DNA from 4 places in the Megasphaera elsdenii DSM 20460 genome. Region 2 is predicted to be linked to each of the others. Evidence: riboswitches for the same ligand, from Rfam matches in the RefSeq annotation. Region 2 holds a riboswitch; each other region holds the start of a gene.
The links. A riboswitch is a leader RNA that binds a small molecule or an ion and turns the genes downstream of it on or off. The one in region 2 is predicted to bind S-adenosylmethionine.
Positions count from the first base shown of each region.

Region 1: linked by a shared signal. The riboswitch ahead of C6362_RS08370 (branched-chain amino acid transport system II carrier protein) and the one ahead of cysK (cysteine synthase A) in region 2 are both predicted to bind S-adenosylmethionine.
Region 3: linked by a shared signal. The riboswitch ahead of C6362_RS09930 (methionine ABC transporter ATP-binding protein) and the one ahead of cysK (cysteine synthase A) in region 2 are both predicted to bind S-adenosylmethionine.
Region 4: linked by a shared signal. The riboswitch ahead of C6362_RS05880 (RNA-guided endonuclease InsQ/TnpB family protein) and the one ahead of cysK (cysteine synthase A) in region 2 are both predicted to bind S-adenosylmethionine.

Region 1 is NZ_CP027570.1:1,737,572-1,740,674, forward strand. Features, by position in the region: gene larE (ATP-dependent sacrificial sulfur transferase LarE) at 1-308, shown strand, start outside; gene nth (endonuclease III) at 310-942, shown strand; SAM riboswitch class I at 1,009-1,107, shown strand; gene C6362_RS08370 (branched-chain amino acid transport system II carrier protein) at 1,197-2,519, shown strand; gene C6362_RS08375 (aldehyde dehydrogenase family protein) at 2,646-3,103, shown strand, end outside.
Region 2 is NZ_CP027570.1:2,250,741-2,253,843, reverse strand. Features, by position in the region: gene C6362_RS10640 (sulfate ABC transporter substrate-binding protein) at 1-346, opposite strand, end outside; gene cysK (cysteine synthase A) at 385-1,317, opposite strand; SAM riboswitch class I at 1,396-1,493, opposite strand; gene C6362_RS10630 (carbon starvation CstA family protein) at 1,916-3,103, opposite strand, start outside.
Region 3 is NZ_CP027570.1:2,087,189-2,090,291, forward strand. Features, by position in the region: gene C6362_RS09925 (methionine ABC transporter permease) at 136-789, opposite strand; gene C6362_RS09930 (methionine ABC transporter ATP-binding protein) at 770-1,813, opposite strand; SAM riboswitch class I at 1,901-1,998, opposite strand; gene C6362_RS09935 (aminopeptidase) at 2,058-3,103, opposite strand, start outside.
Region 4 is NZ_CP027570.1:1,254,597-1,257,699, reverse strand. Features, by position in the region: gene C6362_RS05885 (MetQ/NlpA family ABC transporter substrate-binding protein) at 1-729, opposite strand, end outside; SAM riboswitch class I at 861-954, shown strand; gene C6362_RS05880 (RNA-guided endonuclease InsQ/TnpB family protein) at 1,161-2,417, shown strand; gene C6362_RS05875 (MetQ/NlpA family ABC transporter substrate-binding protein) at 2,560-3,103, shown strand, end outside.

The DNA.
Region 1 (3,103 bases), 510 kb from region 2:
AGAGTGCGGCCTGCCTGGCCAGCCGTATTCCCTACGGTGTGGAACTGACGCCGCACCGCCTGGCCCAGATCGATGCAGCCGAAGCGGCGGTAGCTCCTTATATCCAGGGGTCTCTGCGCGTCCGGTATCACGGGGATGTAGCCCGCATCGAAGTGGCTGTCGATGAAATCCCGTCGATCCTGGCTCATCGCCAGGAAATCGTCCGGGCCATCAAAGATACGGGCTTTACCTACGTCACCCTCGATTTGGGCGGCTATGAAATGGGGAGCTTGAACGACGTGATCAATACGGATGAGGAAGTAAAATAATATGGCTATTTCTAAGAAAGTAAAAGATGAAATGTTACAGCGTTTTCAGGACCAGTACGGTATCATGAAGCCGGCCCTGCATTATAACTCGCCCTTTGAACTGATGATTGCCGTCATCTTGTCGGCCCAGTGTACGGATGAGCGGGTCAATATCGTGACGGCTGGCATGTTCCCGGAATATAATACGCCGGAAAAGATGCTGACTTTAGGGTTGGAAGGCCTGGAAGAAAAGATACGGACTTGCGGCCTCTATCACAGCAAGGCCAAGAATATCCTGGCTAATTGTGCCATCCTCTGTGAGAAATACCACGGCGAAGTGCCCCAGACCTTCGATGAACTGGTGAAGCTGCCTGGCGTCGGCCGCAAGACGGCCAATGTCCTGGTCAGTATCTTGTTCGATACGCCGGCCATTGCCGTCGATACCCACGTGTTCCGCGTATCCAACCGCCTGCAGCTGGCGGAAGGCAAGACGCCGCTGGAAGTCGAAAAGGGACTGCAGAAGGCTATTCCCAAGGAATGGTGGAGCCGGGCCCATCATTGGCTCATTTGGCATGGCCGCCGGGTCTGCAAAGCCCGTAAGCCCTTGTGTGACAACTGCTTTTTAGCCGATCTTTGTCCGAGTTGTCAGAAATAAAATAAAATCATTGACAAGTAATTAAAAATTTAATAAAATATTACCAATACAGACAAAATTTCATAAGTAATATCAAGAGCAGCTGAGGGACGGGCCCGATGACGCTGCGGCAACCTGCCAGCGGTAAGGTGCCAATTCCTACAGGCTATTCCTGAAAGATATCGTTATGACTGAGGCGCAGCTTGGAGGCAGCGCCTCTTTTCTTTTGGCGTATTACGTACTTATTTTCACATTTATTCTTAGGGGGTATCTTCATGAACAACAATTCTTCTGGCGGCAAGGCCATCCGGGGACTGGATGTGCTCATCCTGGGGTTTGCCTTCTTCGCTACCTATTTCGGTGCAGGCAACTTGATTTTCCCGCCTCAGCTCGGCTTGAACAGCGGCAGTGATTTCCTGTCCGGCTTGGCTGGTTTGACGCTGTCCGGTATTTTCCTGCCGATTTTTACACTCATCATCATAGGCCTCAACGGCGACGTCCATGCCATTACCGGACGGGTAGGGAAGAATACGTATAATATCCTTTTGGCAGCACTCATGCTGGTCTGTACCTTCGTATCCATTCCCCGTACCTGCGCGACGGCCATCCAGCTCGGTATTCAGGGCAACCTGCCGTCGGCACCGTTCGTCCCGCTGGTCATCGTTTATTTCGTCATCAGCTTCTTCTTCGTCGCTGACCAGAATAACGTCATGGACCGCATGGGCAAATACCTGACGCCCCTCCTGGCCCTGATCCTGGTCATCGTCGCCTTTGCCGGTATCTTCAATCCCTTGGGGACGCCCGTCGATCCGGCTGTGGATCATCCCTTCGTCAACGCCTTCCTTGGCGGCTATAACACGGGCGACGTCCTGGTCAGCTTTATCATGGCTGCTGTCTTCATCAGTTCCATTTACGGCAAAGGCTATACGACTGTCGGCCAGCGCAATAAAGTCCTCATCTACTGCGGCATCGTTTCCTTCATCCTGCTGCTCATCATCTACGGCAGCCTGCTCTACATGGGTGCCTGCGTCAGCGGCGATTATGCCCAGACCATCGGCCGTGCGGAACTCCTGGTCGCCATTATCCAGCGCGTCGGCACGTGGGTCATGGTTCCCATGGGCATAGCCGTCGTCCTGGCCTGCCTGACGACGGCCATCGGTCAGGTTGCGGCTGTAGCTGAGTTCACCAGCACGGCTACGGGCAAACGCGTCAGCTACAAACAAGTGGCTGTCGTCTGCTGCATCTTGTCGGCCCTGACGGCCCTCCTCGGCGTCGACGGTATCGTCACCTACATCGGCTGGATCTTCGGTGTCTGCTACCCGCCGTGCCTGGCCCTCCTGATCCTGGGCATCATCGGTCGCTTCATGCCCAATAACGGCGCCTACAAGGGCTCGGTATACCTGGTCACGCTCTTTGCTCTCCTGGAATCCCTGCCGGGCCTGAGCAGCCTGGGCTTTGCTAAGGCCATCGTTACGGCTACGCCCCTGTCGACCTACGGTTTCGGCTGGATCGTGCCCTTCATCATCGGACTCATCGGCGGTTCCCTCATCGGCCACTTCGTCTCCAGCAAAGAACCGGTAGAAGCCGAAGCGAAATAACACTAACCACTAACCACTATCCACTAAAAATAGACTGCCTTTTGGGCAGTCTATTTTTCTGACTTGCATAATCGAGGACTTCTCTCTATAATTAAAGAATAATCTCGAGTAAAAGGGGGTAGTTTCATGGATTTGAAGAAATTATACATCAATGGTCAGTGGGTGGCACCTTTATCCGGCCAATATATCGAGGTCGAGAATCCGGCGGATAAGAGCGTCTTTGCTACGGTCGCTGCGGCCGGTGCCGATGATGTTGCTGCGGCTGCCAAGGCCGCGGCCATGGCTTTCTCGGCCTGGTCGGCTATGCCGCTGGAAGACCGCATCACGTATATGAAAAATTTGCTGGTCCAGATGATTAAACTGGAACCGCAGCTCGTCGACGCTGTCGTCAAGGAATTAGGGGCACCGGTGGCCTTTGCCCGGACTAACCATATCGGCTACCAGTTCGTGCGGACCCAGTCGTATATCGACTTGGCACCAGAATTGCCACTGGTCGAACATTTATCTCAATCCGTCGTCTATCGTCGGCCTTTAGGCGTTATCGGCTGCATCACCCCTTGGAATTATCCTTTAGGCCAGATTAT
Region 2 (3,103 bases):
AGCCTTCATGGATGAGACCGGCTCTTTCGATGAGCGATATATCGTGGGCCAGGGCCAGGGTCACGACATCAGCCCGGCTCCCTTCGATGACCGACCGGGCCTGACTGCCCGATCCGCCGTGGGACTGGATGATGCGGATGTCCTTGCCGGTGGTCTCCCGATAGTGTTTCTGGAACAATTCATTATATTCTTTATATAACTCACGGGTCGGATCATACGAGACATTGGTCAGGGTCATCGTGCCGCCGCCATCGGCTGTATCGCTGCGCCCGCAGCCAGCCAATGCCCCCGCGGCGGCTAATACCGCTGTGAAAGCCAGTATAGCTATGATATGTTTTTTCTTCATGTTCTTTCCCCCTCTATACCGGCTGTATCTTTATTTCTTTACCCCTCGAATAAAGCCGTCGATAAGTAGCGTTCGCCGCCGTCCGGCAGGAGGACGACGATGGTCTTGCCTTCATTTTCCGGCCGGCTGGCCAGTTCCAGTGCCGCCTGCAGCGACGCGCCGGAAGAAATACCGACCAGGAGGCCGTCCGTCTTGGCCACTTCCCTGGCCCGGCCGTAAGCATCTTCATTGGATACGTCGATCACATCATCTACGAGAGACATATCCAATACTTTCGGGATGAACCCGGCGCCAATCCCCTGAATGGCGTGCGGTCCCGGCCGGCCGCCGTGCAGGACAGCCGAATCTTTCGGTTCGACAGCGACGATCTGGACGTCCGGCTTATGGCCTTTCAGGCCCTGGGCTGTACCGGTGATGGTGCCGCCCGTGCCGACGGAAGAAATGAAGATGTCTACCTTTCCGTCCGTATCGCGCCAGATTTCTTCAGCCGTCGTCTGCCGATGGATGGCCGGATTGGCCGGATTGTCGAACTGCTGGGGAATGAAGGCATTGCCGTAAGAATCCCTCAATTCTTCGGCTTTGCCGATGCTGCCGCGCATCCCCTCGATGCCCGGTGTCAGCACGATTTCTGCCCCCAGGGCCGACACGATCTTGCGCCGTTCCAGGCTCATCGTGTCAGGCATAGTCAAGATCAGGTGCAGCCCCTTCACGGCGGCGACCAAGGCCAGGCCGATGCCCGTATTGCCGCTGGTCGGTTCGATGATGACCGTATCCTGATCGATTTTCCCCTGACGAATCCCCTCTTCAATCATCGCCGCTGCGACGCGGTCCTTGACGCTGCCCAAGGGATTCATGTACTCCAGCTTGGCCAGGACCCGGGCCTTGAGGCCGTGCCGGGCCTGCCAATGAGTCAGTTCCAAAAGCGGCGTGTTGCCGATTAGTTCAGTCAAATACTTTGCCACATGCTCCATATACTCAGCTCCTTCTTGGCAAAAGAAAAGCGCCACCTGATACATGCAGATGGCGCTATAAATAGACGTATGCCCATGACTTCATCTGCCAGGTTGTTCCTGCTGGAATTGGCACCTTACCTACGTAGGTTGCCGCAGCGTCATCGGGCCAGTCCCTCGGCTGCTCTGGATGAATAGGTTTCGTATTGTATTGTCCTTATGAATGGTTGTACAATACGATCATATCGTACAACACATGATGGTCAAATTTTTTAAGTACCCCATGATAACATACCTCTCGATTCGATGACTAAGAATAAATGGCTTCCTATCGGAAACGTTACTGAGATTGTACACTTTACTCAGTATATTGTCAAGGGATTTTAAGCGAAAACTTTCACAATTTATAATTAAAACGTTATACTTTTGACTCTAAATAAGTATTTAACTTTATAAATTACATTTTTTATAAGTAAAAAGGGTCCGTTGCATATGCAACAGGCCCTTTTTAGGGGTTAGCCGTTAGTGTCTAACTGCTAATGGCTGATAGCTAACTGCACTCTGCGGGACGCCCTTTGGGCGTCCCCTACGAACTGCTAACTGCTAGCTGCTGACACTCTCAATGCGTAGCCGTCGGCTGGGCGTCTTGGTGTGCCGTCTTATCGTCGGCGTGGATGAGTTCTTTGCCGCAGTGGTAGACGATGGAGACAGCCAGGACCATGAGAGCAATGGCCAGGACGAACTGCAGGCCTTCGATGAGGAGCGACCAGTTGCCCGAAGCGATCTTAATGATCAGGGCGTAAGCCGATTCGACGAGAGCCGTCATGGTGACGCAGAACATGACGACCATCGGGACGTAGAGCATGAAGCTCTTGCGGCCTGTCGTCTTGAGGAAGACCGTCAGGCAGATGAGGACCATGGCCGAGAGCAGCTGGTTGGCCGAGCCGAAGAGCGGCCAGATGTTCATGTAGCCGCCGAGGCAGAGCAGGAAGCCGAAGAAGAGCGTGATGACCGTGGCGAAATATTTGTTGACGCAGATTTTCTGGATTGTCGTCATTTCCTGTCCTTCATCGACGCTGAAGAGTTCCTGGAAGGACATACGGCCGATACGGCCGACGGCATCGAGGGTCGTCAGGGCCAGGGCGGAAACGCACATGGTCATGATGCAGGCAGCGGCGGTCTGGGACAGGCCGAACATGGTGAAGAAGCCGGCGACAGCGCCGGAGAAAATCTGGAAGGGCGTACCCGAAGCGACGTGGCCGTTGGAAGCGGCGGCGCAGGCGATGACCAGGGATACGACGCCTAAGACCGATTCGACGCACATGGAACCATAGCCGACGAAGACGGCATCCTGTTCCTTATCCAGCGTCTTCGACGACGTACCGGACGAAACGAGGCTGTGGAACCCGGAAACAGCCCCGCAGGCGATGGTGATGAACAGGATCGGGAACAAATCCTTGCCGCCGACAGAGAAGGACGTGAAGGCCGGCATGTTCAGCGTCGGCTGAGCGATGAAGATGCCGATGACACCGCCGGCGATCATCATGAGCAGCAGGAAGGCGCTGATATAGTCACGCGGCTGTTTCAAGAGCCACATGGGCATGATGGACGCAAAGAAGATGTAAGCGAAGATGATGTACAGCCAGGTCATGCGGTCCAGATAAATCGGCAGGTCGATGCCGACGTAGAGCATGGCGATCAAGAGGACGATAGCAATGACGAAGCGGACTTTTTCGCTGGGGTTGAACTTCTTGATGAACAGGCCAAAAGCGATGGCGACGAAGATGAACAACATGGAAATGGAAGC
Region 3 (3,103 bases), 160 kb from region 2:
CGTTGTGGGAATCCCATTCACGAACCCGTCGGGTATATGTAAGACTCCCGTGACCCATTGTCATGAGCGGGCCGCCCTCCGGGACGGCCCCTACAGAAAAAGGGCTTGTCGCATACGCGACAAGCCCTTTTTCTATCATTTCTTATTCTTTTTTCTCGATGCGAAGTCGCCGCCGGCCTGGATGACGTTGACGACGACGATGAGGATGATGATCGTCGCCAGCATGACGTCGGGACGGAATCGCTGGTAACCGTAGCGGATGGCGATATCCCCGAGGCCGCCACCGCCGATGGCGCCGGCCATGGCCGATGCCCCGATGAGGTTGACGATGAGGACGGTGATGTTATTGATGATCGTCGGCAGGGCTTCCGGGATAAGGACCTTGCGGATGATCTGGAAGGGCGTAGCCCCCATGGATTCGGCCGCTTCGACGAGGCCGAAATCGACGTCGCGGATGGACGTTTCGACGAGACGGCTCAGGAAGGGGATGGCGACGATGGTCAAGGGGACGCAGGCTGCCGTCGTACCGATGGACGTGCCGGCAATGAGGCGCGTCAGCGGGATGATGGCGACCATGAGGATGATGAACGGAATGGAACGGATGATGTTGACGATGGTTCCAAGAATCTGATTGATGAAGCGGTTTTCCAGGATATGGCCTTTGCTGGTCGTGACCAGGGTGATACCCAGGGGAATACCGATGATGCCGCCGATGATCGTGGCGACAGCGACCATATAGAATGTTTCTTGAATGCCTTGGAGCATTAACTTAATTATTTCTTGGGACATAACCTAAAACCTCACTTCCAATCGGTAATGTTTTGATATACGAGAATGCCTTGGCCTGTGTTTCCATATCGCCCATGATGACGACGATGAGGTAGCCGAAGGGTTCATCCTGGATATAGTCGATGTTGCCATAGAGGACGCTGACTTCGACGTTGAACTTGCGGACGACGTCGGCGACGACGGGATCGTTGGTGGCAGCGCCTTTGAAGCGCAGGCGGACGAGCATGTTGCGGTCCGGTGCAGGCTGATTGGTGACGCCCAGGTTCTTGATGCCTGCCGGCAGTTCCATGTTGATGATGGACGTGACGAAGTCTTTCATCGTCTGGGACTGAGGATTGGTGAAGATGTCGACGACGCGGCCCATTTCCTTGATGACGCCGCTTTCGATGACGGCGACGCGATGGCAGATTTCCTTGACGACGGCCATTTCATGGGTGATGACGACGATGGTGATGCCCAGGCGCTTGTTGATGTCCTGGAGCAGTTCCAGGATGGATTTCGTTGTCTGCGGGTCCAAGGCCGATGTGGCTTCGTCGCAGAGCAGGATCTTCGGGTCGCTGGCCAGGGCGCGGGCAATGCCGACACGCTGTTTCTGGCCACCCGAGAGCTGGGACGGGTAATTGCCGGCCCGGTCGCTGAGGCCGACCAGGTCCAGAAGAGATGCGACTTTCTTTTCGATGACGTCTTTCGAGGCCCCAATCAGTTCCAGCGGGAAGGCAATGTTTTCGGCAACCGTACGGGATGATAACAGATTGAAATGCTGGAAAATCATGCCGATGTTCTTGCGTTCTGCCCGCAACTGGGATTCACTCATCTTGGTCAGGTCCTTGTCGTCGATGATGACCTGGCCGCTCGTCGGCTTCTCTAACATATTGATGCAGCGGACCAGCGTCGATTTGCCGGCGCCGCTCTTGCCGATGATACCGAAGATTTCGCCGTCTTCGATGGTCAGGTTGATGCCTTTCAGGGCCTGGACCTGAGCCGAGCCGCCGTAGGTCTTGGTAATATTTTTCAGTGTAATCACAATATCAACTCCTTAAAATAGGCGTAACTAGGGAAAAACAACAACAAAAAAGGCCGTCATGCAGATGACGGCCGTATATACGGTTTCATTTCATCTGTCGGAATGTTCCGTTGGAATTGGCACCTTCCCGATAGGGGGTTGCCGCAGCGTCATCGGGCCAGTCCCTCAGCTGCTCTGGATGAAGGGTATATGGTTGTTGCGTCTTATAATAGCACGGATGGCCGGGCTTGTCAATGGAAAATCGTTATTGTGCCCAGTCGCCATGGGTAAAGACCGGCACCGTCGTGCCGTCTGCCTTGGTCCCGGTGATGGTCAGGTCCGGCGAACCGACCATGAAATCGACGTGGATCATGGAATCGTTGAGACCGGCTGCGGCGATGGCGTCTTTGTCCATATCGGCGCCGCCAGCCAGGCAGGTCGGATACGATGCGCCCAGGGCCAGGTGGCACGAGGCGTTTTCGTCGAAGAGCGTTTCATAGAAGAGGATGCCCGACAGGGAAATGGGGGAATGGTAAGGGATGAGGGCCACTTCGCCGAGGCGGCAGGCGCCTTCGTCGATGGCGATGAGTTTCTTCAGGACGTCTTCACCCGTTTCGGCGGCTGCGGCGACGACTTTGCCGTCTTTGAAGGTCAGGTGGAACTTGTCGATGAGGTTGCCGTTATAGACCAGGGGCTTGGTGCTGTAGACCGTGCCGTTGACGGCGTCGGCCTTAGGCGCGGAATAGATTTCTTCCGTCGGGATGTTGGCGTTGAACAGCAGGTGGTCTGCCGTCTCTTCCATTCCGCCCTGCCAGATATGGCCGTCCGGCAGGCCGAGGGTCAGGTCCGTCCCCAGGCTGTTGGTATAATGGAGGCTGGTGAAGTGCTGATCCGTCATCCAGGTCCGGCGTTTCTTCAGCTCTGCCAGATGGGAGTCCCAGTCGGCCAGGGCATCGGCACCGTCGGCGCGGGATGACTGGAGGATTTGCTTCCACAAGGCTTCATAAGCGGCGTCGGCGTCGAGGTCCGGATAGAGGAGCTTGGCCCAGATGGCACTGGGGACAGCGGCGACGAGCCACGTCGTCTTCGAGGCCATCATGCCGTCGATGTATTCCTTGAGGGCTTCGTTCTGGGCCTTCTGCTGGGCGAAGATCTTCTTAGTGTCGATGCCGTCCATGAGATACGGGTTGGCCGAGATGAGGCTGAGGAAGGCCGCTTTCTTATGGTAGTAATAGAGACTGAAGTCGCGGCGCCAGTCCGGCAGGGACTCGAAGTACTGCTGGTCTTCGTGTTCGTAGCGCAGGCGGGCCA
Region 4 (3,103 bases), 1.0 Mb from region 2:
ATCTTGAGCTCGGACAGCCAGGACCATGACGGCCAGCGGTTCGTCTTTCGGTTCCAAGAAGATGCCCTGTTCCTTGACGTTAAGGCCGGCGCTCATGACGTAGTTCATAGTAATGACAGCCGCATCGACGTCACCGAGGCTGCGCGGCAGCTGGGCCGCTTCGATTTCTTTGAACTGGAAATGCTTGGGATTATCGACGACATCAGCCGGCGTAGCCTTGAATCCTACGCCCTCTTTAAGTTTCAGCAGCCCTGCGCGCTGAAGGAGCGCCAAGCCGCGGCCGCCGTTAGTCGGGTCATTGGGGATAGCAATGACAGCTCCGTCGGGCAAAGCGTCGACACTCTTATATTTATCGCTGTAAATCCCCATGCGCATGAGGATCGTGTTGCCAATAGGTACTAAATCCGTACCATTCTGCTTATTGAAATTATCCAGGAATGGCTTATGCTGGTAGCTGACCAAGTCAATATCTCCATCAGCCAGGGCCTTGTCCGGCGTAATGTAGTCGGAAAATTCGACGACTTTGATGTGAATCCCCTGTTTTTCTGCTTCCTTAGCCACGGCTTCGACGACTTCAGCATGAGGACCCGCTGTGGCTCCGATCTTGATTTCCTTGTCGCTGCTGCCGGCACTCTGGCCATTATCCCCCTGACCGCCGCAACCGGCAAGGCCGACAGCCAATACGGCTAATAAGGCAAGCGGTAAAAATTTCTTTTTCCATTGAATCATAACTGATTCCCCCTCTTTAGATTGTTGTCTAAATACTACGCTTTTAGTATAGTTTTGTCAATGCCCTTAAGATAGACCTTGACAAATAGCCTATCCATGATAAACTAAGAATCAAGACAACTTTAGAACGACATTTATCCAGAGTGGTGGAGGGACTGGCCCTATGAAGCCCGGCAACCGATAACGACGGTGCCAATTCCTGCGGATTATTCCGAGAGATAAAGAATCAGCCATCAAACCTCTTTCTCTTTCGGAAAGAGGTCTTTTTTATCTTTTCCCGCCAGAAGACTCCCACCTCTTAGGTGGGGGATGAATGGCGGTGCTTGAGTGGGTCCAAGGCCCGTAAAAAGCACAAAAACGCTGTAACTCATCTTAAAAATCATCACTATTTCCCACATAATAATCATATAATAAAAAAGGAGGTGAAAAATGTGTATCTTACTCAATCAAATGTCATCAGAAATCTTTCCAAAGAAGAATATGCCATGCTGCGGGAGATGTGCCAATACAGCAACAACCTCTACAACGTGGCTCTCTACAACATCAGGCAATACTATTTCCAAGAGAAGAAGTTCTTGAAATACGAAGAAAATTACCATGTCTGCAAGGAAAACGAAAACTACGGTCTGTTGCAGGCTGGCGTGTCTCAGCAGATATTGAAGGTGGCTGACCGCAGTTTCAAGTCATTCTTCAATCTCATAAAAAAGGCAAAATCAGGAGAATATCGCTTCAAGGACATCAAAATGCCTCACTATCGGGAAAAAGGCGGCATGTTCAACCTGATTCTCTCCACGAACGCCATAAACGTAAAAGATGGATTCTTGACGATCCCCATGAGTCGGGGATTTTCTAAACGGCATGGCCGTAAGCCAATCAAAATCCCTTTCCCTGCAAGACTGAAAGAGAAAACCATCAAGGAAGTCCGTATCTGTCCCATATATAATGGCAGATACTTCAAAATCCAGTATTACTATCTTCAGGAGAAAGAACCTCAAGACGTTTCACCGGACAATGTCCTTGCTATCGACATCGGTCTTGAAAATCTGGCAACTTGCGTGACCAACACCGGGACGGCGTTCATCATGGACGGGCGTAAACTTAAATCAATCAACCAGTATTGGAACAAGCAGAAAGCCTACTATCAGGGGATTGCCGACAAACAAGGACAGAAGAAAACGCACAGGCTCTATGCCTTAGCAAGAAAACGTAATAATCGGACACAGGACTACCTCCGCAAGGTTGCCCGCTATATCATCAACTACTGTATCGAACACCGTATCGGAACCATCGTCTGTGGTTATAACGGTGACTTTAAACGTAGTATCGACCTGGGTAGGATAACCAACCAGCAGTTTACGCAAATCAGTTTCGGTAATCTGCGTGAAACACTGGAAGGACTTTGCGAGCGTTACGGTATGCGATATATCGAACAGGAAGAATCTTACACTTCTCAAGCAAGTTGCTTGGATTTAGACGATATTCCTGTCTATAATCCTGAACAGCCGTATACTGGCACGTTCAGTGGGAAGCGTATCCACCGTGGCTTGTACCAGTTCGCCGATGGCAGGATGGCCAACGCGGATGTGAATGGAGCATACAACATACTCCGTAAAAGTAAGCAGAACTTCGATTTCGAGGGACTGTGTAAGGGGCTTTTGGACAGCCCTTTGAGAATAAGGATATCCTGACAGCTAACTCCTTTGGAATAGGCTGTCAGGCGTTAGTCCATGTATCAAATTTCTCAAGAATCTCCCGCTTCTATAAGCGGGAGAGGTTCAAGGATAATGACGGAACAGAAAAGTCTATACTACATCATTAGGAGGAATCTTTATGAAAAATCTCAAGAAACTTTCCATTCTCGCCGCTTCAGCCCTGCTGGCCATCGCCGTCCTGGCTGCCGGCTGCGGCAGTGATTCCGCTTCCAGCGGCTCGTCTTCCAAGAACACGACAGTCACCGTCGGCGCCACGCCCGTACCGCACGGTGAAATCCTGAATGAAGTCAAACCGCTCCTGGCCAAAGAAGGGGTCGACCTGAAAGTCGTCGAATTCACGGACTATGTCAAACCGAACCTGGCCCTGAACGATAAGGAAATCGACGCCAACTTCTTCCAGCATTCACCGTACCTCGACAAATTCAATAGCGAACACGGCACAAAATTGAAAGCCATCGCTAAGATCCACGTCGAACCAATGGGCATTTATTCCCATAAAGTCAAGGACTTGAAAGACGTCGCTGACGGCGCCAAAGTCGCCATCCCCAATGACCCGACCAACGGCGGCCGCGCCCTCCTCATCTTGCAGAGTGCCGGCCTCATCGGCTTGAAAGATGGCGGTAACATCACGTCGACCGTACAGGACGTCGAAAAGAACGATA